Regions from separate parts of the Paenibacillus apii genome, predicted to be linked through region 1. Evidence: riboswitches for the same ligand, from Rfam matches in the RefSeq annotation. Region 1 holds a riboswitch; the other holds the start of a gene.
What was found. A riboswitch is a leader RNA that binds a small molecule or an ion and turns the genes downstream of it on or off. The one in region 1 is predicted to bind cyclic di-AMP.
Positions count from the first base shown of each region.

Region 2: it holds a riboswitch for cyclic di-AMP, as region 1 does, so the genes downstream of both, G5B47_RS24035 (3D domain-containing protein) here and G5B47_RS24565 (C40 family peptidase) in region 1, are expected to answer to the same signal.

Region 1 is NZ_JAAKGU010000019.1:13,400-19,329, reverse strand. It holds gene G5B47_RS24575 (hypothetical protein) at 1-606, shown strand, start outside; cyclic di-AMP (ydaO/yuaA leader) riboswitch at 826-967, shown strand; gene G5B47_RS24570 (C40 family peptidase) at 988-1,455, shown strand; cyclic di-AMP (ydaO/yuaA leader) riboswitch at 1,797-1,940, shown strand; gene G5B47_RS24565 (C40 family peptidase) at 1,946-2,437, shown strand; gene G5B47_RS24560 (GNAT family N-acetyltransferase) at 2,699-3,199, shown strand; gene G5B47_RS24555 (c-type cytochrome) at 3,303-3,659, shown strand; gene G5B47_RS24550 (4a-hydroxytetrahydrobiopterin dehydratase) at 3,752-4,039, opposite strand; gene G5B47_RS24545 (hypothetical protein) at 4,256-4,549, opposite strand; gene motA (flagellar motor stator protein MotA) at 4,749-5,552, shown strand; gene motB (flagellar motor protein MotB) at 5,536-5,930, shown strand, end outside.
Region 2 is NZ_JAAKGU010000017.1:9,091-15,020, reverse strand. It holds gene rnmV (ribonuclease M5) at 1-67, opposite strand, end outside; gene G5B47_RS24035 (3D domain-containing protein) at 227-1,384, opposite strand; cyclic di-AMP (ydaO/yuaA leader) riboswitch at 1,664-1,897, opposite strand; gene G5B47_RS24030 (TatD family hydrolase) at 2,095-2,865, opposite strand; gene G5B47_RS24025 (HD domain-containing protein) at 2,893-4,179, opposite strand; gene G5B47_RS24020 (AbrB/MazE/SpoVT family DNA-binding domain-containing protein) at 4,482-4,736, shown strand; gene rsmI (16S rRNA (cytidine(1402)-2'-O)-methyltransferase) at 5,279-5,930, opposite strand, start outside.

The sequences.
Region 1 (5,930 bases):
GACGTGCGGCGCTGGCTGTGGACGCTGCTTGTTCTGGCGGGCGTGCGCCTGCTGGCGACGCCGTTCATACGAGCCGGACTCCTGCATGAGCTGCATCAGGAGAGCAGGGGCGAGCGCGGGCTGTTCTTTTTTCCCGGCATGAAAAAATACGGTCTGCCCGTCCTGCTCTTCAGCGCCGCTGAATGGGCCTTGTCCCTTCTTCCCCTATACTGGCTTCTCCCCGAGGGGCGCAGACTCATCCTGTCCTCCTACTGGGAGCCGGGGCTGCTCCTGAAGCTGCTGCCGTTCATTCTCGGATGGCTGCTCTACGTGTTTATCATTCGCCAGATTCTGCTGTATATGCAGTTCGGTTATACCGCTGGCGCCGGGCTATTCGCTTCCCTGCTGACGGCCCTGCGATGCTTCCTCCCCGCCGCGGCGCTGCGGATTCTGTTCAGACTCGCGGGACTGTTGATCTTCCTTATATGCGCGGTAACGGGGATCCTCTGCCCCGGACTGCTCGCTTTTCTCATCAGGCAGCTTGCGCCTCTCCCTTCCACCCTATTCGCTTTGTGGGGGCTGGCGGCGCAGTATCATCTATGGCGCGGCAAAACGAAGGTTTCCTAAATTTATATACCGAAGCAAGCAAAAAGAGTTCAAATTCCGTGACAGGAATCCGAACTCTTTTTTATTTTGATATTTTCCAACATTTCGTCCTCTGAAATAAATTTGCCAAACCGCAAATCCTCTGCTACAATGAGCCTTGTGCTAAGGTAACAAGTTTGTAATCATTTTAAACTATTTTGTTATTTTGTCGTATGATGATAAATCAAGTCGATTGTTCTGGTGCATAACTAGCCAAATTCCCGGGCACCGGGGAGCGGGGGAACCATTTTTTTGGGTGAATTGATCTTGTAACCAAAGAGGTCATAGGGAACCTTCAAACCGAATCCTTAAGCTAACCACGCAGGCATTGGAAGGAGAACATAAGCTTTGAAAGGTCAACATATCAAGAAAAAACTCGCAGCCGCTGCGCTGGGCCTTGTGATGGCTTTCACCTTGGGTACAGGAAGCGCTTTCGCAGATTCGAAAATGGACACGGTCATTGCAAAAACTTTGGGAACCTCATATAAAACCGGTGGAATGAGCACAGCCGGTTTCGATTGCTCCGGATTTACCAAATATGTATTCACCAAATTAGGACTTAACATTCCTCGTACATCCAAAGCGCAATTCAAAGTGGGAACCTCCGTATCGCGCAGCAAACTGCGATCGGGAGATCTTGTCTTCTTCAATACGCTCGGCAGCGGCGTTTCCCATGTCGGCATTTATGTCGGCAATGGCAAATTCGCGAACTCCTCTTCTTCGCGCGGCGTAACCATCAGCTCGCTTAACCAGTCCTACTGGGCCAACCGTTATGTCGGCGCCAAGCGTGTCATGAACACCAAAGCCTACCAGGCGGTGGCTTACGATTGATTATCCTGCCCGGAATATGATCCAGATCATCCGTTCCGGGTTCTTCCCTTTTTCCTGTATATAGTTTAGCTACACTTCATTCGGCGGCTTGAAACAGATTTTGCAAAAATCGGCGCTGAAAAATTTTTTTTAGCATAAAAACGCGATTTTTATCCAGGGATTTCAAGCGAATTCTGAAATGTAAGCGCTATAAAATCGAATTCTGCTATGTTAAAAGTGATTGCCAAGCAACAAAAGGTTTGTTACAATAAGCGCTATAAGTTTATAGTAACATTTTTGTAATGAATATTAACGTTTTGACGATAAATTTGTCATGATTTATAGGACATAATCCGAACACTATATCGTATGTGCCGAGTTCCCTAACCATTAGGGAAGCGGGGGAACCATCTTTGGGTGAATTGACCTCCTGTCCAATAGAGGGGTCATAGGGGACCTTCTACCGAATCCTTAAGCTAACCTCGCAGGCATTTGGAAGGAGTCAATCTTTTTGAAGAAGAAGTTGGCAGCAGCATTCCTCAGCTTTTCCATCGTTCTCACACTCGGAGCAGGCAGCGCCTTTGCGGATTCCAAAATGGATAAAGTGATTGACGACGCCATTGGAACCAAGTATGTATCCGGCGGCACGAGCACAAGCGGGTTCGATTGCTCCGGATTTACCATGTATGTATTCAATAAGATAGGCATTGATCTGCCGCATCAGTCGGGCTCCCAATTCAGAATGGGAGATGCGGTATCCCGCAGTGAACTGAGAGCAGGCGATCTTGTATTCTTTAACACCACGGGTAAAGGCGTTTCCCATGTCGGCATTTACGTCGGCTCCGGTAAATTCGCCCATGCTTCGTCTTCGAAGGGCGTTACCATTACTTCCCTGAACGACAGCTATTATGTCAATCGTTTTGTTGGCGCCAAACGGGTTATGGCCTCCAGTGCCTATCAATCCGCAGCCGTTGATTCCGTAGACAATGATGATGTGCAGTAAGAGTGACCGCAGAACCCCTGCCTGGCTCAGCCCCGGCGAGGGTTTTTGTTTTTTTATAAGAACTATTAAAGTTGTTACTTGTATAATACCCCCTCCTGGATTCGTCAAACACGCCATTTCCCCCCGGCCATAACTCCTGAAATCACCTGCGCTCCCATGCTCTCTTTCCGGGCTGCAAAGTTTTTGCGTCGAAATCGCCTTTTTTTGTATATAATTTAATATATAGGTTTCCCTTACCGGGGAGAGGAGGTCGCTGAACGAATGATTAGCTCCAACGTCATCTTCCATGTCGGGCCCATGACATCTGCGCATGCCAGAGACATCTGCGGTTGGCATTACAAGGCGCCCTACAATATTTACGGCTGGCTGTCCTGGGATCAAATGGAGGCACTCGGCATTGAGTTCGGGGACCCGCGGATTCGGAGGGAGCAGTATGTCTCGGTCTTGAACGAAGAGAACGAACTTTGCGGCTTCGCCCAGCTCTTTCCAATGGAAGGCACGGTGCGTCTTGGCATCGGCATGCGTCCCGATTTGTGCGGGCAAGGCCTCGGCCATTTGTTTGTCGGAGCGATTGTGAAGGAGGCGCTGAAGCGCTATCCCAGCCGGGAGATCGATCTTGAAGTTCTGACCTGGAATCAAAGAGCCATCCGGGCCTACCGCAAAAGCGGCTTTACGATCACCGACACTTACGAACGCCGGACGCCAAGCGGTGAAAAACCTTTTTACTGCATGGTCTATGATAAGTCCTTCCTTGAAAGCTAAGCCCCGCCGCCCATCGTTCAATTTTTTGACACAAACCCTATGATAACGCTTTACCATCCGTTATAATTAGAGGAGCAGCTTACACAGGGGAGGACGATTGGGGATGCAAAAGTGGATCATGAGCGGATTATTTTTCGCTGCCTGCGCCTTCGCGGTTATCCTGATGTTCACTCTGCCCGGAAAAGAGCAGGTCTCCGAGCAGAACAATGAGGCCATGCCAAGCGTTACAGCCGATCCCGCCAAAGCCGAAGCGACCGTAAAAGCCAACTGCATCACCTGCCATGGCGATCAGCTTCAGGGCGGAGTCGGACCGAATCTGCAGAAGATAGGCGGCGAGAAAACGGCCGAGCAGATTTACAGCATCGTGACCAAAGGACGGGGACAAATGCCATCCTTTAAGGATAAGCTGGCCCCCGAGGAGATTGCCCACGTCGCCATGTGGCTGTCCGAGCAAAAATAAGCGCCGAAACAACAATACGCCGCTGCGCGGAAGGCTTCATGCTTCCCGGCACAGGGGCGTATTTTTCATAACATTCTTCTCTTGTCGTCTATTTAACGGGTCTTCTCGAACGCCTCATTAAACTCATGGGCTTCACGCACGTCAAGCGCGGTAATGCCGCCCTCCTCGTTTGTCGTAAGCCGCAGAATGACCGTTTTATAATCGATTGTGATATGCGGATGATGGTCGAACGCCTCCGAGATGGCAGCCACCTCGTCCACGAATGCAATGCCCTTCATAAAATCGTTGAACATGTATTTGCGTACGATGGCCCCGCTGTCCAGCTTCCAGCCTTCCAGCCTGCCCACCTGCTCCTGCAGTTCTCCCTCAGTTAATAACACTTTATGTTTCCTCCTTAAAAAAGCAGCCGTTTAGGTTCCATTCGCCTTCCCGTTAAACAAAACATCCCTCAGGTCTTACGTCCAAGGGATGCGCCAGGAAAAACGCTTATTTTCGGTTTAATGTATTCTTGAATCCCGGCAAATATACCTCAGACACTACCAATTTTAACATGGAGGGAGGAATGCGGCAAATCCGGCGTTGCTGCTTCTTCCTGCCTAGATCAACGAAACCGATTCCAAATCTTCTTCACCGACCAAAATATTGATGCGATGCGCATCCTTGTCGTATATGACGACGCCGCTGCCAACCTGGATTACCGCCTCATTTCCGAGGGCATAGAATAGATCCTCCGCCAGCGCTTCCCATACTTCGAGCTTGGACTCACGGGGCAGCTCCTGCCATTCGTCCGGTTCCATTTCGAAAAAAAGATAACTGTCCGGTATACGCTCAACCGCTTTGGTCAGGTCTCGTAAAATATCTCCGTAATCTCTTCCATGCTTTACACCCACCGCTATCACTCCGCTTCATAAACAGATGAATACCCTTTCCTCATCCATTATAGCCTAAATGCCTTCACAAAAAAGGGCCGGCTGTCGATAAATAAGAATAGACATAGTTGTTCTCCGCTAGTAAGCCCGCCGCCCATTCAAGGATGATAGACGCGGCATTCGCGAGATCACTTTTAATACTCATGGACGAGGTGTACAAATGCAGATTTCTTCAATTATTGGCCTAGTGCTCGGTATAATTGCGGTGGTTTATGGCATGTATCTTAAGGGAGCGCCGCTCATCGCCCTCAAGAACCCCGCCGCCTTTACCATCATTCTCGTAGGTACCGCAGCATCGCTGTTCATGGCCTTCCCGATGTCGGAAATCAAAAATGTGCCGAAGCTGTTCAAAATTCTGTTTATCGGCGGGAAGAAGCTGATCGATAAGGGAGAGGTCATCACCATGTTCATGGAGTGGGCCTCCATTACCCGGCGCGAAGGCCTGTTGGCGCTTGAATCGAAGGTGGATGAGATTCAGGATGATTTCTTGCGGAGCGGCATGCGGATGATCATCGACGGCAACGACCAGGAGTTTGTCCGGGATGTGCTGCTTGAAGATATCCATGCAACCGAAGAGCGTCATAAATCCGGCGCGCTGATCTTCTCTCAGGCGGGTATGTACGCGCCGACACTCGGGGTGCTTGGAGCCGTTATCGGGCTGATCGCCGCCCTGGCGGACATGAGCGCGATGGAGAAGCTGGCACACGCTATCGGGGCGGCCTTTATCGCTACGCTGCTCGGTATTTTTACCGGTTATGTCCTTTGGCATCCAATGTCCAACAAGCTGAAGCGGCTGTCCAAGCAGGAAATCCAGATCCGGATGATGATGCTCGAGGGTCTTCTGTCCATCCAGTCCGGCGTATCCACCATTGCGATCAACCAGAAGCTCTCCGTGTTTCTGACCCCTGCAGAGCGCGCCAAGCTGAACCAGAAGGAAGGTGGCTCCGGTGAGCAAAAAGACTAGACACGAAGACCATGAGGAGCACGCCGACGAATCCTGGCTCCTTCCGTATTCCGACCTGATGACGCTGCTCGTCGCCCTGTTCCTGGTACTGTACGCGATGAGCGCGACGGATGCAAAGAAATTCGAGGAGATGGCGCAGGCATTCAGCTCTGCTCTCAACGGGGGTACGGGCGTGCTGGATAATACATCCATGGCGCCTACCAATAGCGATTTGGATTCAGGCAAATCCACAAAGTTGAACACGATCGCCGAAAAGAACACCACCGAGGCCGACCTCGCCAAGCTCCGTCAGAAGGAGCAGGAGGAACTGGAGAAGCTGAAGAAGCAGTTTGACCAGTATATCAAAAACAACGGCCTGACCAACCTGCTCAGCACGAA
Region 2 (5,930 bases), on a different contig from region 1:
CATCGACCGCCCTTTTGACGGCGGCGGTATCGCTTTTGCCCTCGACGACAATCAATTCTTTAATCATGATTTATCTTTTCCTCCCGAAGCGGCCTTATCCCGGCCTGCTGCACCAAAACATAAAAGCAAAAAAGAAGAGGATTCGCTCCTCTTCTTTCCGGCTTAGAATTATATAAGTGACGAGCTTACATCACTATAGCGTATTGCCGCCATTTTTGCAAAATGATTAATCCAGCTCCGGTCTAACCGGACCGATTACGTAAACGGCACGCGATTTGCGGCCGAAACTGCGGGCATGGCTCAGTGAATCATAGTAAACGTCGATCTTATGTCCTTTGATGGCGCCGCCGGTATCCTCAGCGCGGCGGAATCCAAGTCCCTCGATGTACACCCACCAGCCGATCGGAATCACACTAGGATCCACAGCTATGGTCCGTCCTTCCGTTACGCGTGTTCCGGAAGCAGTACGCGTGCCGATTCCCGGTTCCTCCGAAGAATATGCCGTCATCGAAACGTTCTTGATCAGTCTTTTGTACTCGAACTGCACGCCGGCTTTGCTGGCAACATTGCTGCTTCTGACATTGGTCTTATTGGAAATGGTGCTGCTAACGGAAGATACTTTCGCTACTTCGGCTTTGGGCAAGGCTTTCGTACCTACGGCGATTACTTTATCCTTGGTCACCGTCTGCACTTCTTTGCCGACCATGCGCATCGAGACAAGCTTGCCGTCCTGATATGTCTTCTCAATATGCTGGATGATGGCGCCAGGCTTGCCGGCCTGTGCTACTCGTACGGTCCCTACGGTCAGGGAGGGGTCCGCCGTCTTGATAACCCGGAAAGGCAAGCTCTGGGTCCGCTTCACAACCTGCTTGTTGATGCGGATGATCTTGACTTCCGTTTTGGCGGAGATTGCGGTGTCTAGCGAAGGAAAAACCTTGTCGTGAGCATTCAGCGTAATGCCCAGACTATTCATGGCCTGACCGATCGTATCCTCGGTCGTGTACAGCGTTTTGGTCTGTCCATTTTCAGTCAGAGTGAGCTCCTGCGCCCGGTCAATTACAATCCGGTCACCGTCTTTGATCTCGTCGTCAAGACCCGCAGATAGTTTGTCATACGGTTTCAACGAGATGGATTCTTGGGCCAGAGCTGCGCCAAGAAGCGCTTCGCGCGTATCCAGCGTGCGAGTCTGCCCGTCTATCTCTAAAACAATTTGTTTGCTGCTTTGAGAGTGTACGTAGAGAAAAATAAGCAGCGCGATAGCTACCCCGATTACGCCTGCAAGTGCCCAGGTGCGCAAATTAACCTGTTCAAGACGTAGCCGTAATGCATAAGACCTGCTGGATGATTGCGAATCATGGGATACTTCGGGTTGGAATACGCCCATCATCTACATCCTCCTTACATAGTCCGCCCGAACCGTAAAGCGTACTGCAGGTTCAAGGCAAAACTACAAGAGATTGTCACAGGACACGATACTAATCGCGGCTTCTCGCATCCTGCTCATAAATCGCCTGCCCGGCATGGCATTCTCAGCCTGTTATATAACAGTTCACAGGCCGACCGCGTTTAAGTCAAACAAAAAGAAGCCTAGGTAAAGAGTCTGAATCAGAGGACTCTTTCGTGGCTCCTTGGAATGTCCGAATAAACGGCCAAAGCACGAGGTTTCCTCTCTTACTTGCGCTTACGGGGTTAGCTGTCGGGTTCGGACGAAAGAGAGACGCCCTATCTCGGGTCAACCGCTCATGGCGATTGCCTTCAAATTCACCCCAAAGACCACGTGAAGAAATCAAATACAGCCTGCAACGCCAACCTGTTGTAGTTATGTAAGGCTATCGGCATACGGCAAAGCGATATTGGTTCCCCCGTTCTCCATACGGAGACTCAGCGAGACGATTTATGATCAGCGGCTGTCACAGTAACAACAGCTCACTTCACTGACAAGATGATATCCTGTTTCGATGCATGTTGTAAAGCACAGTTCAACCAGATAAGCGCAAAAAAAAGGTTAAATTATTGTAATAAACATCCGTTTTTATGTTAAAAAACTTTAATCCTTCGTTCATCCTCACTTTTTTAACCGTTTTTCTCCCGTTTTCACAATATACCAAATAATTCCAGTGAGTTTTTATACGTAATTTTAGCTATTTCTTCCACTTTAATTCCTTTTATTTCCGCTGCAGCTTCTGCCACCAACCTGACATGAGCACTCTCATTTCGCTTGCCCCGGTAGGGGTGCGGAGTCAGATATGGGGAGTCTGTTTCAATCAGCAGACGGTCCAGCGGAACCTGTGCCAACACCTCTTTCGGCACCCGCGCGTTCTTGAACGTGATCGGCCCTCCGAAGGAAAGATAAAAGCCCATATCCAGGCACATTTTGGCCGTCTCCCAGCTGCCCGAGAAGGAATGCATGATCCCCCCGATTTCCGAAGCCTTCTCTTCGCGGAGAATGCGGACCACATCTTCATGGGCATCCCGGTTATGAATAATAATTGGCATCTTCAGCTCCCGAGCCAGCCCGATCTGCCGACGGAACACGGTATGCTGAACGTCTTTGGGCGAAGTATCCCAGTAGTAATCGAGCCCAATTTCTCCGATAGCCACAACTTTGTCATGGCTGCAGAGCGAGGCGATCCAATCGAGGTCCCCGTCCTTCATATCAATCGCGTCCTGCGGGTGCCAGCCCACCGCCGCGTAGATAAATTCATACGATTCGGCCAGCTTCATCGTGGATGGAATCGTTTCCCGGTTGAAGCCGACATTGACCATTTTGCTTACTCCCGCTTCTACCGCCCGCGCAATCGTTTCCTCGCGGTCCCCGTCGAATTGCGGAGCATCCAGATGGGTGTGAGTGTCGAAAAGCTGCATGTCCACTTCCCCTTTCCTTGCTGTTTTTTAGCGAATTTCAAACAATTCTTTAATGGAGTCAGGCAGCATTGGAAGCGCTCTTTCCAGCTTGTCCTGCGGATAGTATAAATGATAGCGCCCCCGGTGAATTCCGCTGATGGAACGCACGATATCCGACACCTCGGAGATTTCGCGAAGCCGTTCCTGACGATCCAGCAGAAGAATCTGCTTGCCGTGAAAGCCCTCTCCCGGACGGAACACATCATAGGGTAAATCTGTCGGAAAATCAATTTCCAGGTCGTATTCGGGGTGCAGTCCGGCTGCGGCGAAGCTGCGGCGAATTTCGTCAATCGTTTCCATATCAAGGCTTTCCATCTCTACATATTTATACAGTTTACGATGAATAAAGCGGCTGCACAAGTCGCTCAGCAGTTCGTCGGATTCGGAGGTCCACTGCATAAAAGTCGCCTGCACAAGCGCTTCATCCAGCTGCAAATACTGCTGCACATTGATTCCGCCACGAAACAAATCAGTCAGCGGCTCAATCATAAAACGGAAGGAATAGCCTTTCTGAAACAGCTGCTTGGCCCGGCGGAACACCTGCCGCAAAATAATTTCTGAGCTCCGCGTAACCGGGTGAAAATAAACCTGCCAATACATCTGGTAACGGGACATCAGATAGTCCTCAATGGCGTGCATCCCCGATTCCTTCACAACTACCCGCCCATGATAAGGACGGAGAACCCGCAAAATACGATCGATATCGATCGTGCCGTAGTTAACCCCGGTGTAATAAGCGTCGCGAAGCAGATAATCCATCCGGTCGGCATCAAGGGGACTCGACACCAAATTGACGACAATGTCATGCTCATATTTTTTACAAATAACCGAGGCAACCTTCTGTGGAAAATCTTCCTCCACTTCCTGCAAAATCTCAGTAATTCCGGTGTCTTCCAAAATAATTCGGCATGTCCAGTCTTCATGGTTCATTTGAAAAGCTTCTTCTATTGAATGGGAGAACGGTCCGTGACCCAAATCATGCAGAAGCGCCGCGCACAGCGTAAGCAGCCTTTCCTCGGGAATCCAGTCTTTATACCCGCTGCGCTCAAATTGGGAAATAATGCGACGTGTAATCTCATAGACCCCAAGCGAATGGGAGAACCGGCTGTGTTCAGCCCCGTGAAAGGTCAGATAAGTGGTTCCTAGCTGGCGGATGCGCCGCAGACGCTGAAATTCCTTCGTATTAATGAGTCGCCAAATCACGGTATCCTGCACATGGATGTAATTGTGAACCGGATCTTTAAATACCTTTTCTTCCGTAAGCGGCTGCTGCATGTAATCAGCTCCTTAAGATCGGTTTTTCTGATTTATTTTTTAAAAAAAGATGATTTCGTCAGTTTTTGTCGAAAAAAGTGGATCGTTTAGTTTCCATTTCGACATTGTACTTGCATCTCTTGGATAGTTATTATATAGATTGAACTGCGGCCATTCCAGAAACCTTATCATATCAGAAAATAATTCATCCTCTAAAAAAAGGTTGACTGTTTTGGGAATGGTTGGTATTATATGTACCATAAAACAGAGAAGTTTGTCGAATGGTGACATTTTTTGATTAATTGAGAGGAGCAACGATTGTTATGATGAAATCAACGGGCATTGTAAGAAAAGTAGACGAACTGGGACGGGTTGTCATTCCGATCGAACTGCGCCGTACGCTTGGCATTGGAGAAAAAGATGCGCTTGAGATTTATGTGGACGGAGAGCGGATCATGCTGAAAAAATACGAGCCTGCCTGCATTTTTTGTGGAAATGCCGAGAACGTGACCTATTTTAAAGGAAAAATTGTTTGCCACGAATGCATTTCTGCCATCCCTGCCCCTGTGACAAATTAAACGAAATCGGTTATAATGGAATTAATCAAATTGTTAATTCTAACCTTTTTTATATCTCCTTAGCCTCCCGTGAATACGGGGGGCCATTTTTTTATGTGGGGGCGGCCCCTCCCAAACCCTCCCCAAGCCTATGCTTCCGAAGTGAGTTTTCCTTTGGAAAACTTTCAGGAGGGCCCCAAGGGCTGCGCCCTCTGGACACCCGCAATTGTTGGATAGACGCGTAAGGGTTGACGGGATTTAGCGGGTTGGGGTGGTGGAGCGGCCCCTTCTCGGACGGTTCCTGACGGAATCGGCCTCGGGGCCTTTCATGCGTGCTGGCGGCGCTCCAAGTTACGAGGGCGGATCTCAACCGCTCTCCCTTCGGGAATCGCTTACTTTGGTGCTTGGTGCGACTGGCCAGACTGCTTCTTTCAGCGTTCTTCCCCGACACTCCCTTCGGGAATCGCTTCACTTCGGCGCTTGGTGCGACTGTCACGGCAGCTGCTTCGGCGTTCTCCCCGGCTCTCCCTTCGGGAATCGCTTTACTTCTACATTTAGTGCGGCTACTCCTCCAACAGCGCGTTATAAATATCGCGCTTGGCAACGCCGCGGTCGGACGCTGCCTTTTTCATGGCGTCCTTGCGGTTGGAGCCCTCTGATTCGTAATGGGCGACATGCTCCGCAATACTGAGCGCGCGCCACCAGGCGGAATCGGCTTCCTGCGCTTCCTCCAGGCTTTCTCCTTCAACGACGATGACATATTCTCCAAGCGGCGGGTGCTCTTCCAGCCATTGAGCGCATTCGTCAATGGTGCCGCGCAGGAATTCTTCGTACCGTTTCGTCAGCTCGCGGGCGAGAACGATTCGCCGGTTTCCGAAGGCCTCTTGCAAATGGGCCAATGTTTTCACTACCCGGTGCGGCGACTCGTAGAAGAGCAGCGTTCCCTGAGCGGCACGCAGCGGGGCAAGCACCGCTTGGATGCTTTTCCGCTCGCGGGGCAGAAAACCGACAAAAGTAAAAGTATTTGTCGGCAGGCCGGAAGCGATCAGCGCGGACAGCGCGGCATTCGCTCCGGGAACCGGAACGACCGGGATACCTTCGCGCACAGCGAGCGCAACCAAGTCGGCGCCCGGGTCGGAAATGGCCGGCAGACCGGCATCGCTGACCAAGGCCAAATTTTTACCTTCTATTATATAGCGTATCAGTTCGGGGCCG